4 regions of the Paenibacillus sp. FSL R5-0470 genome follow, and region 2 is predicted to be linked to each of the others. Evidence: riboswitches for the same ligand, from Rfam matches in the RefSeq annotation. Region 2 holds a riboswitch; each other region holds the start of a gene.
What was found. A riboswitch is a leader RNA that binds a small molecule or an ion and turns the genes downstream of it on or off. The one in region 2 is predicted to bind cyclic di-AMP.
Positions count from the first base shown of each region.

Region 1: linked by a shared signal. The riboswitch ahead of MKY99_RS25870 (alpha/beta hydrolase) and the one ahead of MKY99_RS00540 (C40 family peptidase) in region 2 are both predicted to bind cyclic di-AMP.
Region 3: linked by a shared signal. The riboswitch ahead of MKY99_RS02705 (hypothetical protein) and the one ahead of MKY99_RS00540 (C40 family peptidase) in region 2 are both predicted to bind cyclic di-AMP.
Region 4: linked by a shared signal. The riboswitch ahead of MKY99_RS25360 (TrkH family potassium uptake protein) and the one ahead of MKY99_RS00540 (C40 family peptidase) in region 2 are both predicted to bind cyclic di-AMP.

Region 1 is NZ_CP150238.1:5,867,447-5,872,732, forward strand. Features, by position in the region: gene MKY99_RS25855 (cysteine desulfurase family protein) at 1-18, opposite strand, end outside; gene mnmH (tRNA 2-selenouridine(34) synthase MnmH) at 70-1,107, opposite strand; gene selD (selenide, water dikinase SelD) at 1,165-2,223, opposite strand; gene MKY99_RS25870 (alpha/beta hydrolase) at 2,380-3,189, opposite strand; cyclic di-AMP (ydaO/yuaA leader) riboswitch at 3,296-3,480, opposite strand; gene MKY99_RS25875 (hypothetical protein) at 3,702-3,875, opposite strand; gene MKY99_RS25880 (Nif3-like dinuclear metal center hexameric protein) at 3,960-4,754, opposite strand; gene MKY99_RS25885 (endo-1,4-beta-xylanase) at 4,866-5,286, opposite strand, start outside.
Region 2 is NZ_CP150238.1:111,283-116,568, reverse strand. Features, by position in the region: gene MKY99_RS00555 (M1 family metallopeptidase) at 1-24, shown strand, start outside; gene MKY99_RS00550 (hypothetical protein) at 36-866, shown strand; cyclic di-AMP (ydaO/yuaA leader) riboswitch at 1,081-1,219, shown strand; gene MKY99_RS00545 (C40 family peptidase) at 1,273-1,701, shown strand; cyclic di-AMP (ydaO/yuaA leader) riboswitch at 2,061-2,202, shown strand; gene MKY99_RS00540 (C40 family peptidase) at 2,208-2,699, shown strand; gene MKY99_RS00535 (GNAT family N-acetyltransferase) at 2,955-3,440, shown strand; gene MKY99_RS00530 (cytochrome c) at 3,568-3,924, shown strand; gene MKY99_RS00525 (4a-hydroxytetrahydrobiopterin dehydratase) at 4,016-4,303, opposite strand; gene MKY99_RS00520 (hypothetical protein) at 4,532-4,825, opposite strand; gene motA (flagellar motor stator protein MotA) at 5,032-5,286, shown strand, end outside.
Region 3 is NZ_CP150238.1:603,476-608,761, reverse strand. Features, by position in the region: gene kdpB (potassium-transporting ATPase subunit KdpB) at 1-167, opposite strand, end outside; gene kdpA (potassium-transporting ATPase subunit KdpA) at 184-1,860, opposite strand; gene MKY99_RS02705 (hypothetical protein) at 2,077-2,493, opposite strand; cyclic di-AMP (ydaO/yuaA leader) riboswitch at 2,684-2,873, opposite strand; cyclic di-AMP (ydaO/yuaA leader) riboswitch at 3,294-3,459, shown strand; gene MKY99_RS02700 (hypothetical protein) at 3,593-4,084, shown strand; gene MKY99_RS02695 (hypothetical protein) at 4,101-4,610, shown strand; gene MKY99_RS02690 (hypothetical protein) at 4,743-5,102, shown strand; gene MKY99_RS02685 (hypothetical protein) at 5,194-5,286, opposite strand, start outside.
Region 4 is NZ_CP150238.1:5,742,033-5,747,318, reverse strand. Features, by position in the region: gene uvrC (excinuclease ABC subunit UvrC) at 1-624, shown strand, start outside; gene MKY99_RS25365 (CPBP family intramembrane glutamic endopeptidase) at 731-2,416, opposite strand; cyclic di-AMP (ydaO/yuaA leader) riboswitch at 2,731-2,910, shown strand; gene MKY99_RS25360 (TrkH family potassium uptake protein) at 3,047-4,342, shown strand; gene MKY99_RS25355 (TrkA family potassium uptake protein) at 4,356-5,024, shown strand; gene MKY99_RS25350 (LysR family transcriptional regulator) at 5,096-5,286, opposite strand, start outside.

The DNA.
Region 1 (5,286 bases), 1.1 Mb from region 2:
ATAGTCTAAATAGATCATTTGTTAAGCCGAGCCTCCTCTAAACCCCTCATACTTTACGATACCTAAAGCTTATACCTTCTGATTACTCAAAAAAGAGATTACCGCAGCCTCAGCTTCATCCAAATTGTTCACCTTAAAGGTAACTCTCTCAATGCCTTCATACTGAGTAGACGTATAATCGTATTTAGGATCATAGTAGTATTCTAACAGCAGCGCAACAGCCTCTCCGAACATATCAGCTTGCAAGCAACGCTCGATTTCCGCCGCAATGGGGATATGAATTCGTGATTTGATACTTCGAAATGCTGAAATGCACTGTTCTTTATATTCTTCTGGTCGATAATCCTCAAGGATTTGCTGCACTCTGGCTTGTAGTGGCATCTCAATCCAAATTTGTGTTCCAATCTCTTTCTGCTCGGCCATGAATGGGGGCATTACGACCTTCCCAATCTTTTTGCTCTCCGCTTCAAACAGTACATAAGGAGCATCCCCAAGCTTAATTAATTCCTCCATAAGAAGACTATCGAACGTTTTTTGATTGTTTGCATGAAGTCCGATCTCGCCAAAGATAGAACCGCGGTGACCTGCCATTCCTTCCAAATCCAAAACAGGATAGCTCTGTGCCTTCAGGCGGTGCAGCAGGTTTGTTTTACCTGTACCCGTATTTCCATGAATGACATAAGGCTTCGCCTTGAATTCATAGGACTCCAGTTCATCGAGTACCCATTTACGGTAAGCTTTATAGCCGCCAATCAATCGGTAAGCGTGAATATCCATTAAAGAAAGTACGGTCGCAGTTGTACGGCTGCGCATACCTCCCCTCCAGCAGAATACAGCCTTGTCCCCTTGAATCGCAGCAAATTCTTTGACAAAGGAAGGTAGCTTCGCAGCAGCAATCTCCAAACCGCGTTCTTTCGCAGCCTGCACACTTGTCTGTTTATACAATGTACCTACTTCAGCCCGTTCCTCATCATCAAAAAAGGGAATATTCAAGCTATCCGGCAGCGTTGCATCTTTATATTCAGAAGGAGATCGAACGTCGATAACGGTGATCTGCTTCTTATTCTTTAACACTCTTAGTTCTTCCAATGTAATATCCTGAAACAATGCGCTCTCTCCTCTGGTGGCTAACTTCTTAGGTCGCCTCTAAGCTGAACTCCAGCGTTATTGCGCAGCTATAACTGCAATCTGACCCGGATGCTCTTCCGTTACCTCTCCGATCAATGCTGCTTCTACACCTGCATCTACTAACTCTTTTAGCAAATCCTCACTTTGTTCAGGAGCAACAGAGATCAGCAATCCACCGGAAGTCACAGCATCACACAGAATATAGCGGCTTAATTGGTCCATCTCTTCCGGATAAAGAATACTGCCCTCCAAATGGGCAAAGTTATTCTTAGTGCCGCCTGGAACAAAGCCCTGCTCCGCGAGCTCTCTTACTCTTGGCAGCATCGGTACATCGCCTTGACGAATAATCAGTCCGTGATTGCTCCCTTTTGCCATTTCCGAGGCATGTCCAAGCAACCCGAATCCGGTAACATCTGTACAAGCATGTACATCATAGGGCTCCATGATTTCAGCCGCTTTTTTATTCAATGTAGACATGACTGTCGTAAGGCGTGTAGTTTCTTCTGGGGATAGCTGATCCTTTTTAATAGAAGTCGTTAAGATGCCCACACCGATAGGTTTAGTCAAAATCAGCTTGTCTCCTGCCTGCGCACCTGCATTCGTTCTTACTTTGTCCGGATGCACAAGGCCCGTAACGGCCAATCCAAATTTAGGCTCTTTATCGTCGATGGAATGTCCGCCCACAAGCGTTGCTCCTGCTTCCTGCACTTTATCTGCTGCACCGCGCAAAATGTCACCGAGAATGCTTTTGTCCAAAACAGAAATAGGGAAGGCCACAATATTAAGCACTGTAAGCGGCTTGCCGCCCATAGCATAAATATCACTTAACGCATTAGCTGCTGCAATTTGCCCAAAGGAATAAGGGTCGTCCACGATCGGCGTGAAAAAATCAACAGTTTGCACTAACGCTAGATCATCACTTAATCGATATACCCCAGCGTCATCACTGGTATCCAGACCTACAAGTAGATCCGGATTAGGAACGGTTGGTGGTAGACTGCGAATAACCTGCATGAGATCGGCGGGACCGATTTTGCAGCCGCAGCCCCCTTTTGAAGATAATGAGGTCAATTTTATGGTTTCGGCTTGAGACATCATGACTCAGCTCCTTTAGATAGTTAATATCGAATATCTTTAATCTTACATCAGTAGACAGCATTGTACAAAATACAGACATACAGAAGAACGCCCCGTAGCCAGTACATACTCCCCGGCTATGGGACGCCTCTCATTTCTCACTTACCACTAAGATCAACTAATCTGCTGAGTTTCCTGCTGTTTCTCCAAAAACCGCTGAAGTATAGCATTAAATTTCTCCGGCTGACACAGATTACTAGGATCTAATGCGTTAGGGATGATCACTAACTGAGCATGTGGCAGCTGAGACACCATATCCTTCATACAATTAACTCCAAATTCACTAAAGTCACCTACAATACATAAGGCGGGACGCTTAAAAGACTTTAAGCATCTAGTGTAATCCACATGGCTCGTAGCCAGCCTTTGCCGATACAATTCCCGTGGACGTTTATCGAGAAGTCCTCTTCTAATCTCGTTATAAGCCAGATTCCAGCGTTCCCGGTACATCATACGAATCGAAGGAAGTACAAGCTCACTTGGAGCGTAATACATTAACCAGCTACAATAAGCAGCCATAAGCTGGATTTTACCGATTATCGTTGACGCCTGACTTCTACAAAAGCTATCCGCGACAACAATCGCTTTTACTCGCTCTGGATATTGTTTCGCAATATGTTGAACGACAAGCCCCCCATAGGCACTCCCAACAAAAACAGCCTCACGAATACCCAAATCATTTAATAGCATTATTATATCTAGACATTGGGTTTCAATAATCTCGTTTGGGGCCTGCAGTAATTCACCTGATTTGCCATTCCCCCGTAAATCACACAGAATCACTTTATATTTATCAGAAAAATACTCTAATTGTGGCTTGAACATACTATGTGTTAATCCATGTCCATGGATAAACACAACCGGAGCCCCTGTTCCATTGATTTCGTAATAGAGCGAAGTTCCATTCAGTTTAGCAATAGGCAAAGTTAACACCTCTTTCATAGATAGGTTCTACAACTATATCTGCTTTTTAACGCAGCAAAAAACCACAGAGGGATTCTCTGTGGCTATTCATCATCAAATACGCCATTCATCCTCTCTCCATACGCTTACGAGGTTAGCTGTCGGATTCGGGCAGTGAGAGTTGCCCTACCTGCATGGATGCATTTATGCATCTGGAACAGGATTCACCCCATAACTAGTACCGATTGTTACACTGGTTCCCAGTTGTTGGTTCCCCCGCTTTCCTTAACGGAAATTAAGCGGACTTCTTATGTAATTGTCAGTTATGTGATGAATCATACTCCGTGTAAGGTTTCTTGTAAAGTTGAGCCGTGGGCAAAATAATGTTGAAAGCCATGCTTTTCATTTCATATTGAGCATACACTTCGTTTTCTCTTTCTTTTGCTCTTGTTTACTCAATATATCTAAAAAAAGCCGAGCGGCCATCAGAGATCAATCCCTGAACTACTCGGCTTCGTTATACAATCATATGGCTACAACAGATCGGCGTTTTTCAATGCATGCTCCCAGCTCGGAAAAAAGAACAGCGCACTTCTCATAAGATCAGGATCGCTTTGCTTCACTTGTTTTTTGCTGATCGAGCTTCCATCGGTTTGAAGCTTTTTGATACGACTTAACACTTCATCAGCCTCCAAAGGAATTTCCATTGAAACACTCCTTTCTCAGTGACCTGGTTTCCAATCATTTTCTCCATAATATGCAAATTTATTCTTCATTTCGGTTTATACGAATTAAACCAGCTGATAGACCGGTTGTTCAGCAATAAAATAAGTAGGAATCATTGGGTATTTCTGTGCCAGAACTTCAGCTAAATATTTCATTCCTGGAGCTTCACTTTCCGCATGTCCTAACATAATCAGTGCTTTTGATCTGCCTTGGTGGACAGCATCCCTCACATATTCTGGAGTTTCCCATTCGGGGCCCTCGCCAGCAATAATTAAATCAAGATTATGCTGATTAAAAAGAGGAATAGCCATCGTCCCACCTCCTCTGTAACCTACTAATATCCCCACATGTCTGCATATCTGGGATACGTCTCCGGCAGCACGTAAATAGGAGATGCCTAGCTTTCTTTTTATATACTGTGCCGCTTCACTTACCGTCATAGCTGGAATCGATAGGATTGTAGCAGTCGATTGCTGCTCAACCACATAGGCTGACCATTCAAGCTCTCGTAGCAAGCCCACCATGATCCCGTCTGGTTGATGCCTATGCCAATAATCATGATAACGAAAAATAGCCAGTTCAGAACGCTCGATTAAACTCAGTTTCGCAAGATAAATAGGGTCATCCTCTAACCACTCACTCGTCTCATGATGACTGTAAAACACACCTTCATGTGTGATCAACAAATTGGCGTTCATAGCAACCGCTCGCTCCACAACATATTGCGTAGCGCAAAATGCCGTAACCATCCCTGTAATCACCATTTCCGGATTTCCCGGCTTAAGAGTATCCACAGTCCCATCTATCTGTTCCATGGCTCCTATTAAATCTTCCAGAATCCTTCTAATTGTCACGCTCACTTTAATCCGCCCTCTGAGATCTATTCTACTAATCTATCAACGTATAAATAACCCACCCTTAATCGATATAAGGACGGGTTCACAGTTCATTATTTGAGCAGCTTGCCCACTCTATGATTTCGTGGCAGAGGTGATAATTTGATGGAAAGCTGGCTTCGGCTTATGCCCTTCATCGAATAGGAACGGCCAGTTCTTCCGCCCACGAACAGGGAAATCATCCAGCCAGGTATAGTCATCCGCTGCTCCCCAGAACGTAACCGAACTAATCACGTCCCGGTATTCTCTCAGCAGTGCGAACATCGCTTCATATCGATCTGCTTGAAGCTCGAGCAGCTCAGCAGGTACTGTCTTTAAGTCCATTCGTTTGTCATCGAAACGGAACATGGATACATCCAGCTCTGTCAGTTGGAGCTGAAGTCCTAACGATGCATATTTTTCGATCGCTGCACGAATTTCATCCAGACTAGGATCGTATAAATTCCAGTGTGCCTGCAATCCGACGCCATGGATCGGCACGCCTTGTTCCAATAGC
Region 2 (5,286 bases):
GTGCTCGGAACTCTTGTCTGGTGAGGTGAATGATTGTGAGAACATCGATAACCCGCGGCTGGCAAAGCATGAAGGAGCAATTTTATATTCTGATTCTGCTCTTCATCTACCGACTGCTCTGGGGCTACTTTATGTACGGCTTCATCCGGTCTGCTATCGTTCCAATTCTACTGCGTTATCCAGATAAAGACGCTGGAGGCAGCGGAATGGGTAGACTACTCTATTATGTCGAAGGGCAGTTCAGCTTGAACACAGATCCTGCGATACGTACTTGGTTATGGATGTTCCTAGGGCTTGTTGTCTTACGACTGCTACTCTCCCCCTTCATAAGGGCAGGATTACTGCATGAACTCCATCAGGAGCGAAAAGGAGAGCGTGGCCTGTTCTTTTTTCCAGGTATGAAGCTTTATGGATTTCCAGTGTTTATCTTCAGTCTAATCGAATGGGTGCTGGCTCTACTTCCGTTATACTGGCTTGCTCCAAAAATGTACGGGCTATTCTTGTCCTCCTTTCTGAACTACTCTTTGTTACTTCATCTAGTTCCATACGTATTGGCATGGCTTATATACATCTTTATCGTGCGCCTGTTCCTTCTATATATGCAGTTTGGTTATACCAGCGGCACGGGGATGTTCTCCTCCTTATTCATTTGCTTGAAGTCGCTGATTCCGGCAATAGGAATTTCAATCATACTTGGTGCAGCAGGCCTGATCCTTTTGCTAGTGTGCGGACTAACGGGTATCTTCTGTCCTGGCCTACCAGCACTTCTTATTCGTCAACTTTCATCACTGCCCTCAACACTCTTCAAAATGTGGGGAATTTCAGCTCAATATCATCTATGGCAAAGTAAAGCATTTCCACAATAATTTGAAGCATTACAGAACATAATATAAGAGTCCCGGTTCCTGAATCAGGAGCTGGGACTCTTTCGCGTTATAGACAAATTATGAGGATTTGCAAAATCGTAAAGACTTTGTTACAATAAGTCCTGTTCCATTGGTAACAAGTTTGTAATCATTTGAAACGATTTCTACATAACTTCATGTATTTGTCGTAGTCATGTCGATAAGTCACTATCTGGTGCATAAAACGCCGAATTCCTTGCACCGGGAAGTGGGGGAACCATATTTTGGGTGAATTGATCTCGCTTTGCAGTGATCATAGGGGAACCTTCTACCGAATCCTTAAGCTAACCTCACAGGCATTGGAAGGGGTACAATTTTTTTGAAGAATTTAAGAAAAGCATGCGTCGCTGCGGCGCTAGGACTTGTGATGGCGTTCTCTATTGGTGGAGGAAGTGCCTTTGCAGATTCTAAGATGGACAGTGTTATTTCAAAGACAATTGGAGTTGCCTATAAAACCGGAGGCACTAGCACTGCCGGGTTTGACTGTTCTGGATTTACTACGTATGTATTCAAGAAGGTGGGTCTTTCTTTGCCCCGTACTTCAAAAGCTCAATATAATGTCGGAACTCCTGTAGCCAAAAGTAAATTACGTTCAGGTGACCTAGTTTTCTTTAACACATTGGGCAACGGCGTATCCCATGTCGGCATTTATGTTGGAAACGGAAAATTCGCACAATCATCATCTTCATATGGCGTGACCATCACTTCACTTAGCCAGTCCTACTGGGCCAATCGCTACGTTGGTGCTAAAAGAGTAATGAGTACTTCCTCATATCAAGCTATAGCCTACGATTAATACTTCCCCACAACTATAACCTCACAATTACATTATATAGACCTGGGTTTGATTATTGACTTAATCGAATCCAGGTTTTCTTTTGCCTTATTATATTCTTTACACCTCTTGAACGGACTTTAAACACTTTTATTTGATAAAAATTTCAATAAATATAAAAATTAGTTTAATATTATCGCTTACATATGCATTTTGACTTTAAAAAAACGAATTTTTCTGCATGATTATGTTAAAAACGATTGCCAAGCGGCACTCTGTTTGTTACAATAACTGCAGTAAGATTTTAGTAACATTTTTGTAATCATTAAGTTGTTATTTACAAAGGTTTTGTCATGTATTGATTACAAGCTATTCCTAATCAACAGTATCAGCCGAGTTTCCTAACTATTAGGAAAACGGGGGAACCAACTTTGGGTGAATTGACCTCCATTTTTAGAGGGGTCATAGGGGACCTTCAACCGAACCCTTAAGCTAACCTCGTAGGCATCCGGAAGGGGTATAAACTTTTGAAGAAGAAGCTAGCAGCAGCAGTACTTAGCTTTTCCATTATTTTCACCATCGGAGCAGGAAGCGCTTTCGCGGATTCCAAAATGGATAAAGTGATCGACAAGACCATCGGAACTAAGTACGTATCCGGCGGCATCTCCACAAATGGATTTGATTGCTCCGGATTTACAATGTATGTATTTGATAAAATTGGTATAAACCTACCACACCAATCAGGTTCCCAGTATCAAATGGGTACTGCTATCTCCCAAGATGATTTAAGATCTGGAGATCTTGTATTCTTCAATACAAGTGGTAAGGGTGTCTCCCATGTCGGTATTTATGTCGGTGAAGGCAAGTTTGCACACGCATCTTCCTCACGCGGTGTAACGATTAGCTCCCTGAGTGATAGCTACTACGTGAAACGCTACATCGGTGCTAAACGAATTATGAGCACGGATGCTTATCATTCTGTTGCTTCTGAGACAGAAGATAATGATGATGTTCAATAAGTAAATCGTACATAGGCTCTTTTCCAAGATGTTGATTCTTGGGGAAGAGCTTGTTTTTTGTCTTATTTAGTATTTACCCCTCTCAGAATTTGTAAAACAATAATCCTCATAAATTTCTGAGTCGACCATGCCTCTTTTTGTATATAATTAGTTACAAGCATAAACGCCTTCGATGTCCTTATAAGGACCATAAGTATTTTAAGCTACAAATATAAGACATTTAAAGTTCCCCCGTGAAAGGAGGTCCTTGACCTTATGATAAATCCCTCTGTTACTTTTCATGTAGCGCCTATGGAGACCAGTCACGCGGAAGAGGTTTGCAACTGGGATTACACTGCCCCTTATAATATTTACGGCTGGATGCCGTGGGAGCAAATGCAGGCTCTTGGAATCGAGTTCGGTGACCCGCAGCTACGGAATGAGCAATATGTCTCCATACTAAATGGGCAAGGGATTTTGTGTGGATTCGCGCAGTTGTTTCCAATGGAAGGTGTTGTTCGCTTGGGGATTGGTATGCGCCCTGATCTATGCGGTCAAGGTCTAGGGAAAATATTCATGGATGCAATCGTGCAAGCAGCCTTAATTCGTTATCCTGAGCGTGAGATTGATCTAGAGGTATTGACCTGGAACCAGCGGGCGATCCGAACTTACCAAAAGTGTGGATTTACGATTACCGATACGTATGAGCGCCTAACCCCCACAGGAAACAAACCTTTTTATTGCATGGTCTATGATAAATAATATTAAATTCCATATTTTTCAATGATTTGATGGCATTATCGTTCATTTTTTTGTCACAAACCCTATGATAACGCTTCACCTTGAGCTATAATGTAGGGAGCAGCTTACATAGAAGGGACGAACTGGGATGCAGAAATGGATCATGAGCGGTTTGTTTTTTGCCGCCTGTGCCTTTGCGGTAGTACTTATGTTTACACTTCCAGGTAAAGAAGAGGTAGCTGAACAGAATAAACCGACGATGCCGGAAGTTCAATTGGATGCGGCAAAGGCCGAAGCAACCGTGAAAGCCAGCTGTATCACCTGTCACGGCGATCAGCTTCAAGGTGGAGTTGGACCCAGTCTTCAAAATGAAGGCGGTCAGCATGATGCTGAAGAAATCTACAGTATCGTCACTAAAGGACGCGGTCAAATGCCTTCCTTTAAAGAAAAGCTAGCCCCTGAGGAGATTGCAAACGTCGCCCTCTGGCTCTCAGAGAAAAAGTAACAGTAACTACTACCTAAGCAACTAAAAACGCCCGTGCCAGAAGATAGTTCACTATCTGCGCACGGGCGTTTATTTATGAGTTTGGGTGACACTAACGATTTTTCTCAAAGGCTTCATTAAATTCATGTGCCTCTCGAATATCTAGAGCTGTAATACCGTCTTCCTCATTTGATTTCAGTCGTAAAGTCACTGTCTTATAATCAATCGTAATATGTGGATGGTGATCAAAGGCTTCTGAAATGGTGGCTACTTCATCAACGAAAGCAATACCCTTCATATATTGGCTGAACATATATTTTCGCACCATGGTATTCTCTTCCAGCTTCCAACCTTCCAGCTTGCTGATCTGCTCACGCAGTTCTTCTTCCGTAAATAACAATTCGTTTCCTCCCTTACTAAAAATTGCAGTAAAATCCGCAGGTCCCTTTACTCGTCTTATTCGTTAAACAAAACATCCCTTAGCTTCTGAGGTCCAAGGGATGTGCCAGGATAAAGGCAATATTTTCGATTAAATGTATTCAAGAATCCCAGCGATTATAACTCGGCTACACCAATTTTAACACGGGCTACTAACTACGGGCAAATTACGCCCCCCCGCCCCCTCTTCTTAAATCAAAACAACAGAGGCTAAATCCTCTTCTCCGACTAAAATATTAATGCGGTGCGTGTCCTTATCGTAGATGATAACGCCGCTCCCCACCTCAATCATAGGTTCATTACCCAGCGCGAAGAAAAGATCCTCAGCCAGTGCCTCCCATACCTCCATCTTGGATTCCTGCGGCAATTCTTGCCACTCTTCTGGATCCATTTCAAAAAATAAGTACCCATCGGAAATTCTTCCGACAGCCTCAGTCAAATCCGTTAGGATTTCACCGTAATCTCTACCATGCTTTACACCCACATGTATCACTCCGTTTTCTCCACAGATGAATAATTACTTACCTTATCCATTATAGCCGAAAAAATGACTTCACAAAAAACGGAATGATGTCGATAAATAAGAATATACGTTATTCGGTTTCGAACAGAGTGCCTTGCCGCTGTTTCAAGGATGATATACGCGGCTTTGTCGGAACACATCTTATAATCTCATGGACGAGGTGCATAATGGAAATTTCAACAATACTTGGTTTAATTTTTGGTCTAGTTGCAGTTATTTGGGGTATGATCCTCAAGCACGCTCCTCTTCACGCTTTAGCCACACCTGCTGCTTACGTTATTATCTTAGTGGGTACGGCAGCTTCCATCTTTATGGCCTTTCCGTTCTCGGAGGTCAAGAAGATTCCAAGTCTGTTTAAAATGATTTTTGTCAAAAAGAAATTAATCAGTAAATCCGAATTAATTACTATGTTCATGGAGTGG
Region 3 (5,286 bases), 490 kb from region 2:
TATCCAGGAGCCAGCACCATGAGGAGGACAATGATCGTACCGACCTCTACCACGAACATGACGGGATTTTTGATTAGCGTTACTGGGTTAAGCTTTATAAAACTATCCTTTACAGCGCTAAGGAGTATGGGTCCCGTCAGCAGCTTTTTTCTTTTTACAGTACTCATCTTATTCTCCCTCTTCCTACCGTAAGGTTAGATATTCTGCAATGGGGCCGAGTACAATGACCGGCAGGAACGTCAACGCACCGATAATCACTACTGTACCAATCAGAATTCCCGTAAACAGTCCATTGTCTGTGCGGAACGTGCCAATCGTCTCAGGAACCGGCTTCTTCTTAAGCAGAGAACCTGCTACCGCCAGCATTGCAATGATAGAGACATAACGACCTAGCAGCATGACAATCCCGGTTGTGACATTCCAAAAAGTTGTATTGTCTGCAAGCCCTTCAAATCCTGAACCATTGTTCGCGGCAGAAGAGACATATTCATATAACACTTGGCTGAGTCCATGGAATCCAGTGTTCGTAATCGCCCCTTGCCCCAAATCGGTCAGGAACGCAGCTGCGGTTGGCACAAGGATAATGAACGGATGCACAAGGATCGCTATGGCAATCAGCTTCATCTCCTTGGCCTCTATTTTCCGTCCGAGGAACTCCGGTGTCCTGCCGACCATGAGACCGCACAGGAAGACACCCAGAATCGCATACATCAGCATATTGATCAGTCCAACACCTTTACCACCGAAGACATTGTTGAGCATCATCAGTGCAAGAGGCGTAATACCTCCCAGCGGCGTCAGCGTATCATGCATATTGTTAACACTACCTGTCGTAGCTGCGGTTGTTACTGAAGTAAACAAGGAAGACTGCGGTATGCCGAAGCGCACCTCTTTACCTTCCATACTACCTTGTGAAGATTCAATTCCTAGTGCATTGATCGCCGGATTGCCTTTCGATTCAGCATAGAAGTTTAGGCTTAACAGCAGAACAAACAAGGTCATCATTGCGGTAAAAATTACCCAGCCCTGACGTTTGTTCTTGGCAAACAATCCGTACATATAAGGGAGCGAAGCTGGCAGCATCCACATAGAGAGAATCTCTAGCACGTTCGTAAGTGGATTAGGGTTCTCAAAAGGATGCGATGAATTGGCCCCGAAGAAGCCGCCACCATTCGTGCCCAGATGTTTGATCGATTCCAAAGAAGCTACTGGACCGATAGCAATTTGTTGTGTTTGGCCCTCTAGTGTAGTGACTTCAAGTGATGGCTTGAGCGTTTGTGGCACATGTAGTCCTACCAGCACCAATGAAACTAACAAAGCTAGCGGAATGAACACACGAATATGCGCTTTGACGAAATCCTCGAAGAAGTTCCCGACTGATTTCCGTCCCGTGATTCCTCTGACAAAGGCAACCGCAACAGAAAATCCGCTCGCTGCAGATGTGAACATCATCATCGTGATGACAGCCATTTGTGAAAAATACGAAAGCCCCGTCTCCCCGCTATAATGCTGCAGGTTCGTATTGGTCATAAAGCTGATCACTGTATTGAATGAAAGCGTCTGTTCCATATCCGTAATTCCATTCGGGTTTAACGGCAATCCCCGCTGCAATCTAAGAACAATGTAACTGAAAGTAACCAATACGATATTTGTTAACACAAAGCTGAGCGCATACTTCTTCCAAGACATTCCGTCCCGTTTTTTCAGGCCGATCAGCTTATAAATCCCTTTTTCCATGCCTCCAAACCATCGATCCGTACGGTTCGGTTCATTAGAAAATACATAATATAAATACGTGCCCATCGGCTTAACCAGCAAGATAAGAATTACGATTACAGCAACTATTTGCAAAATGCCCATGAATGCCCCTCCTTAAAATTTCTCCGGATGAATCAATGCGTAAACCAGATATACAAACAACAGTAGGGTAACAGCGATTACTAGAATCACAACTTATCCCTCCCTGTATCCTCAACTACACCTGCGCACCAGCGCATAAATCCATAAAACAACCCGTAAATTACAGCTAACGAAGCCACCATATACAGATCCATCATATCTCCCGCACTCCTTCTTTTATCCTTGATGAGGTGATTTATCGATTAGAAAATCAGCATCACCACTATGAGAATAGATTACATAACTTGCACCAAGTCTTTTATAGACCAATCTAGGATTTATTGAGCTTGTGATTACAAAAATCGGCTGTGTCGTCCAGGTGCGGCACATCTGAATGTAGCGGCAGCATAACGTAAAGCTGCTCTCGAACAGATATACCCGTCCTACCGGGAACGGCGGGCGAAACCAAGTATTCTGATGGCGGGTATCAACTAGAACGACTTGTTCAATCCCCATCTCTTCGAGTAGGGCCTTCTCAGGCAAGTTGTTGGTCAATCCGGCCATCTTAATGCCTCTGAATTTTAGAAGCTTAATAAAATGTTCGCCTGCCTTCGTTGGCGCACATACCAGTACATATTCATTCTGATCTGTCATCTCTTATTCTCCTCAAATGCTTTGCTTGTAAGATCAGAGCTTGATCACCCTGATCTTGAAAGAAAAGCTACCGCTAATGATGAATATAACGACCTCTTCGTGAGGTTTTCCATAAATGCTTTGCTTAAAAAAGCACAGCAAAAAGCCACAAAGGATTCTCCTCTGTGGCTCGCTAGCGGTCACATTGCACTCATCCTCTCTCCATACGCTTACGAGGTTAGCTGTCGGATTCGGGCGGTGAGAGTCGCCCTACCTGTATAGATACGAGCTCACTCGCATCTTCTACAGGATTCACCCCATAACCGGCTTCCGACTCTCACATCGTCTGCCGATTGTTGGTTCCCCCGCTTTCCTTAACGGAAATTAAGCGGATCAAATATTCGATTGTTGTTGAAACAGGAGTAATCATACCCTTATGCAGGAAGAATTGTAAAACCTGATTGATGCCAAAATAATGCAAATTAAAAACTATTTTCGTATCGGATAGCGCTTACTTGATATCCAATCTCTCTATATCTCTTGTTTACTCGAGTTTTAATCCATTAGCGAAAAGCGGGCATACCATGTGATTTTATTCACCACAAATGTAGAAATCTTAAAAAAACGCCTTTATAGGTAAGAAAACAAGAAGTCGAGATTAAGCGAGGAAGAAGCCCGATAACTCGCAATAAATACCTATTTGGTTCCCTTTTCCGTCGTAGTAGGCAGGATTTGGTTTAAATCGCGCTCAAAAGAACACTTTCTGTTTTTACAGAAACACCTTGAAAAGAGTATGATTCGGGTTGAATCTATTTCACGAAATACATTCAACGCTGAGTTCCTGTATTTGCAGGGAACGGGGGAACCATCAGGTCACATGGCCTACTTGGGGTGAATCCGAAGGAGACTGTCCAAGTCTCATATAGGTAGGGCGACTCTCACCGTCCGAATCCGACAGCTAACCTCGTAAGCGTAAAGAGAGAGACCCTTGATCCGCCACGCTTTGGCACAGGTGTGTATATACCTGTATTCCAAAACCGCAGCAGAGGTCCTCCTCTTGCTGCGGTTTTTGCGTTACCTGAATCTATAGGGTGATAGCATGCTGGACGGGGTGAAAGAAATGAAACACTATTATTGGGGAACTCAGCAAGGGCTACTTGAGCCGATAAGTCTAAATTATGTTTGCTTTGGAGCGTTGTGGTTCGAAGAGGATCATCACAGAACTATTGTCGGCTATGCTTTTGGTCAGAAGCAGATTGAATCACTTCGCCATTTCAGCAGCCCATCTACCTGTGAATACTGTATGGACCGAACAATTATATACGAAATATATAAAAGTATCCGAGAAAAGCAACAGCTGCAGGATTGGTCAGCACACCAACGTTTTCCGTGGCTCACCGCTTTTAAGGAACCGTGGAAAGATGTTGCAGTCGGTTGGTACGTAATGAGATCCCGCAACACCTTTCCCTTACATTTATCCGTTATACGCAAACAGAAATTCAGACTATGGCTAGAGCATGCCGCAGTCTGTGAGAATGAAGCTGAAATGCTCGCCTGTATAGAGAAGGCTAATGACATTCACCATGTAGATCTTAAGCTTTTGGAAACCTAAGGAGGAAAAAACTGTCATGGACCAGCGAAGACTGTCTCGCATAGAAGTATTCGTCTTTGATTCACCTGAGCCTATTCATTATGGAATGGAGGCTGATCAAGGCAGCCGTTATGGCATCCTGAAACTTACCTGTAAAGGAGGTAGCAGCTGGGGGGCATGTCTTATCTCTGCCAATACCAAAACTTTCGATCTTATTAAATGGAGTTCTTTTCTCAGAATGATATACCATTGCCGGCTAGAGGAAGCGATAGATAAAGTACGTACCCATGGTTCAGAGTGGGATCAGACTCAGTTTGAGCTAGTGCAAGGTGCTTTACAGGATTTAAAAGCCAAGCTGCAGGGTAAATCCTTGGCAGGGCACATTGAGCAAGGTCGTCTGTACAGAGCTGTCGCTGGTGGGAGAGATTCCAAAGGAGGGCGGCTATATTATAAACCATCCAGTGTTGCGCTTCAAAAACATAGTTATCCAGAACCTGATACCGCCGAGCTTATCAACAAATCCATTTCTTACTTTTCTATATTATAGGTTCATCCCATAACCCATTCTGAAAGGATCGTGTTTATCATGCCTGACCCCTTACCTGCCGAATCATCCCGTAGAACTATATTTGCAGAGTGTGTTCAAAAGTGTACGAATGATATCTATATGCTCAGTTCCATGTTGTTACAACAATCAGCAGAAGCCGAGAAGGTTACTATCCGTACTTTTAAAGAGCTTCACAAAATATTCCGTCAAAAAAGCTTCGACAGCCAGCTATTCTCTATCGAAGCTTACCGCTCTTGTATCCGACAATGCGCCGATTATTACGCACGCCGGTCTCTTCTGTCTGCCAAGGCATTGCCTTGGGAGGAACAGCTTATAAAAACGATGTGGTATGGCCTAAAGCTATCTTTACCTCAAATAAGCATCATTCTGCAAAAGAGTCTTCCTGTACTAAAAGCACAGCTTAGGCGTGTGCGGGAGCAACTGACTGCTCAAGAGGATTTGCTGCCTAGTGGTAATCTATCCGTTGTCTAACTCCCTCAACTATCTTCCAAATAACTTTTACGATACGTACACAAAAAAAGAAAAAAGCCACGGCATCTGCCGCGGCTTCCTTTCCCTATTATTACGCTTTGCTCTTACGCGCCTTACCGTACATCCACAATCCCGCAATCATCCCTACCATGGCAACACCAGTCAATACACCTTGAGTGAAATC
Region 4 (5,286 bases), 1.2 Mb from region 2:
ATTCAAGGGACTAATCCGGTTTCTGCAATGGTTGTCTTCATTGATGGCAAGCCCGCACGAAAAGAGTATCGTAAATATAAGGTTCGTACGGTGGTGGGTGCGGATGATTATGGAACGATGCGCGAGGTCATCCGGCGACGGTATGAACGGGTGCTGAAAGAGAACCTGCCGATACCAGATCTTATCGTAGTCGATGGTGGTAAAGGGCAGATATCCTCAGCTATTGATATTCTGGAGAACGAGCTGGGGTTATTCATTCCGGTCTGTGGTCTCGTCAAGGATGATAAGCATAAGACGGCTCAGCTTTTGGTTGGAGATCCGCCAGAACCTGTCGCTTTGGCTCGGGATAGTCAGGAATTTTATCTGTTGCAACGGATTCAGGATGAGGTGCATAGATTCGCCATCACCTTCCACCGTGAACAACGTGGGAAGTCCATGGTTACTTCTAAACTGGACTCCATACCAGGTATAGGCGAGAAGCGGCGCAAGGCGCTGCTTAAGCATTTCGGATCACTAAAGAAAATTAAAGAAGCCTCCATAGAGGATTTTAAATCACTTTCTATTGGCGAAAAGCTGGCTAGTCAAATTCTTGAGGCGCTCAAGGATGAAGAGCCAGCGACATAGGCATTCGAAATACTGGAATGCTGTATACGTTAATATAAAAAAGGTGTCACAGCAGTTTTCTGCTGTGACACCTTTTTTTATTATAGGTTATCCACCCGTTACTTCTTTAAATTACAGATGTAGGTTCAACCGGCTTAGGTTCTGATTTCTGCGGTGGATTAAACCGATAGACGATGTAAGCGACTATGGACGGCATTATAATCGCGAAGATACCAGCCCCTACATTCACGCTTTCCTTCATAAAGATCAGCGTAGCGCCCATCAGAATGCTGTCAAACACGACGTGACTGAACATGACGGCAATAAATCCGTAACGAAGGAAAATATAGCTAAAGAGCAAACCAATCACGGTCAGCTCAATAGGACGGGAACTGATGGGGTAGATCGGATACAGCGTATGGCCAAACGCCCAAACCAGCGTGGTGATCAGGCAAGCAATGAACGTGCTTCGGAATACTTTTTTCAACATAGGAATTCCGAAAAAACGATAAATGGCTTCCTCGGATAAACCAGCGAGCCATGCAACGATGGGCAGCAGCCAAGCATATCTCATGTTGTAAGGAGATTGAGTAGCGTCAGTAGTGGACCAGTTCTGCAAGGTAAGTGATAATACGATGAACATAAGGGTCTGCACCCCTAGCAGCACGAATGCCCAGACGTATCCAGCCCGGATACTATCCAGAACATATTTTCCATAGCCAGGCTCTTTAGCACGAGGCCATGGGTTCATCCCCTCTTCTTTTTTCCATAGGCCGTCCCCTCCAACTAAAGAAAAATAGAGCAGGGAGGACATTAGGAGGCTATATAAGGCATAAATGATGAACATTATGACGGAAGTTATCTGAGCCTCGAGTCCTTCGCCTGAGGATTCAGGGAGCATATTATAGGTGCTGATCATCATGATTACAAAATAAGCTGAGCTTAGGAATATTCCACGCTTAAAGGAGGTATGTTCTCTTCTAAGTATGCTGTAGATGAGTGCCAGAATTCCTAAAGCTAAAGTAGGCAAACCGTAGCCGAATAAAGTAAACTTTTCCGCGAGAGAGGTCTGGTCCTTTACATAGGAGGTATGCCAGGCTGGAGCGGTGAATCCTGCTTTAAAGCTGGATACCTGTTCGCCAGTGAAATCGAAATAATAGTGTAGTAAGGATTCGCCGATCTGAACGGAACGATCTGTATACACGAGCCCGTAGTTTCCCGTATTCGATTCAATTTGCAGCTTGGCGGGATTTACATCCCATTCCTGAAGCCAGGGACGGGCAAGATTTTCTTTTTGTGTAAGTGATAAGGTAGTACCCTTGTCCTCTTCTTTTGCACTGGTGGATACATTGTTTGGTAATCCGGTACCTGATCCTTCTGCACCTTGTGTGAAAGCGACAACTCCACCAGTATACATATTGAGGTCAACAGAGATCAGTGGCTCTTGTTCCGCTGAAGGACTAAGTGTTACACGAAAGATGTCAAAAGGATATCGTTGATCCAATTTCTTTTTTGTATAGTCCTCCAAAAGCTTCTCGCGGGACATATAACCATAAAAGGAAGAGTCCGTATCGTACAGTACATTCCACTGATCGTTTGGTGCTTTGGTGTAGTTCAGCTTTTGTTCTGCGAATGATATGGCTTTGTCGCGGGCTTCCGCCTTACTGATGACAGTAGTATCTTCCCCGGCAGGGCTATTTAGCACCGAGGGAGCAATTTGAAACATAATAAATAGAATAAGACCGATAATGCCCGAGATGATGAGCCTCTTGGAGAGGGCACGTTGCTGTAAGGGCTGGCCAACGGGATTCATGTAACGCCTCCTTGTAAACTGACAATGTTATGTTCCATTATAGTATTAGTGCCATGATAGTTACAAAAATCATCGTATATTCTTTTTATGGGTAATAGAGATATTATAGAATAGGTAACTGAATATATACCATGAATTTAAGGTGATTCTTTCTTCATTTTTCATGAAAATCGATGCAATTGCAGGGAAAACACGGAAAAGTGATGAGAAAAGGCACTCTTAGTGGTACATCCTCTCCAAACCGCATTTTTCATATGAATCACCATTAATAGTGTCTTTGTGATTTATCGAAATAACATATATAATTTGTATGCAATTGTATATAGCCGAATTTCAGGTGAAAACGGGGGAACCATAAGAAGTAATGAAAAGATGAGTATACGCCATAGGCGTTGTCTTTATTCATCAGGGGTGAATTTCGTTCTAGGAACGAATAGGGCAGCCTGCACAGTCCGAATCCGTCAGCTAACCTCGTAGGCTAATTTACTGCAGGAACCAAGGGTAGCATTGGTTTTCCAGTGCTTTTTTTGTTGGAATTCTTTAAATTTTGATAAGAGGGTGAGCGTAGTGGCTTCACAGTTTCGCAGGGTTTCTGAATCAAAGTTCCTGAAGCTCTCTCCGCCTCAGATTATGGTGCTTGGTTTTGCATCGATCATTCTGATTGGAGCCTTGCTGCTAATGCTTCCCATTTCGAGTACCAGCGGGAATGCTGTTAGTTTTATTGATGCGTTGTTTACTGCAACATCGGCCACCTGTGTGACAGGACTTGTGGTGCTGGACACCGGGACGACATTCACCATTTTTGGGAAAACCGTAATTATGGTGCTTATCCAGGTGGGCGGCTTAGGGTTTATGACAATGGCGACCTTATTTGCCATGATGATGAAACGCAAAATTTCCTTGCGGGACAGACTGATCCTTCAGGAAGCAATGAACCAAGGCTCTATGGAGGGGATTGTTCGACTGATCCGGAGAGTACTTATTTATTCCTTGGTCATCGAAGGCTGTGCAGCGGTGCTTCTGTCCTTACGCTGGGCGTTTGATATGCCACTGGGAAAGGCCATTTATTTTGGAATATTTCATGCGGTGTCTATGTTTAATAATGCTGGATTTGATATTTTCGGGGATTTCCGGAGTTTAACCGATTATGTATATGACCCGCTAGTGAACATCGTGGTGATGTTTCTGATTGTCTCTGGCGGTATTGGTTTTATTGTCATGTCGGATCTGGTGGAGTTTCGTGTCAAACGTAAATTATCTTTGCATAGCAAAGTTGTACTCTCCACCACTGCAGGGCTTATTCTTATCGGCGCTTTGGTTATTTTTATATTTGAATTTACGAATCAGCGCACACTGGGGAATTTAAATTTCGGCGGCAAAATATTATCGGCATTCTTTCAGTCGGTATCGCCCCGAACCGCTGGCGCCAATACGGTGGATATTGCCGGACTACGGCAAGCCTCACAGTTCTTTATGGTTATTCTTATGTTTATTGGTGCATCTCCAGGATCAACAGGTGGCGGGGTCAAGACTACAACCTTTACGATTATGATTGGTGCAGTAATCGCGATGCTGCGCGGACGTGAAGATGTTGTACTGTTCCGTTACCGATTGGCGCAAGAGCGTATCTATAAAGCGTTGACGTTAACATTACTCGCTTTGCTATTGGTCCTCACGGTGTCGATGTTACTGTCCACAACAGAGGATAGTAATTTCTTAGCGATATTATTTGAGACGACCTCAGCTTTTGCCACGGTGGGACTAACCATGGGGCTGACACCTGAACTGTCTATCTTCGGCAAGATTCTGATCTGTCTGACCATGTTTGCAGGTCGGCTAGGTCCATTAACATTAGTGTATGCGCTTGGACCTAAACAGGGTAAACCATTGTATAAGCACCCAGAAGGTAAAATAATTATTGGATAGGAGTTAATCCGAAATGAAAGCACAGCAATTTGTAGTAATCGGTTTAGGCCGCTTTGGCTCAAGCCTTGCACTTGAGCTGATGGAAATGGGCTACGAGGTGCTCGGCATTGATCACCATGAGGAGCGTGTGGAGGAAATGAGCGATCACCTGACGCATGCGGTAGTGGCTGATGCTACAGATGAAGGAATTATGCGCTCGCTCGGCGTACGGAACTTTGACTGTGGGATTGTTGCGATTGGCGACAATATGGAACGAAGTATTCTGGCGGCGATTTTGTTAAAAGAGATTGGAGTCAAGCAAGTAGTAGCCAAGGCGATCTCGATCCTTCATGGTCGTGCGTTGTCCAGGCTGGGCGTGGACCGGGTTATTTTTCCGGAGCGGGATATGGGCATTCGTGTGGCACATCAGCTCGTGACACCCAATTTGCTGGATTATATTGAACTGTCCAAGGATTATAAAATCGTCGAGCTAACCGTTCCGTCTTGCATGAACGGGAAAAGCTTGTCAGATTTAAATACAAGAGCGAAATATGGCTGCAGTATTGTTGCCCTGAACCGGGAAAGTGGAATTATAGTGGCTCCAACGGCACATGATCATTTGAGTGAGGGCGACGTTATGGTACTCATTGGTTCTAATGAAAGTATTGATCGATTTGAGGATGAAGTTGTAAACCAAGATTAAATAGATAAGCCCTCCGTCCTTTACATGGGACGGAGGGCTTTTTTAATTAAGGCTGCACGCAGAGGTATGTACTATTTCTCTCGTTCCGTTAGAAACATCTCTTCTGTGACCTGCACGAGGCTGCGGGCCGCTGTGCTCAGGCTCCCATCGTCACGGTAAATCAGGCAGGTAGTTCGCTGAGTCTGCTCCAGCTCCTTAATATGCAGAGAGACCAGCCCACCGCCGTTTAACAGCTGCGGACGCAGATAAGACTTGGGCAGTA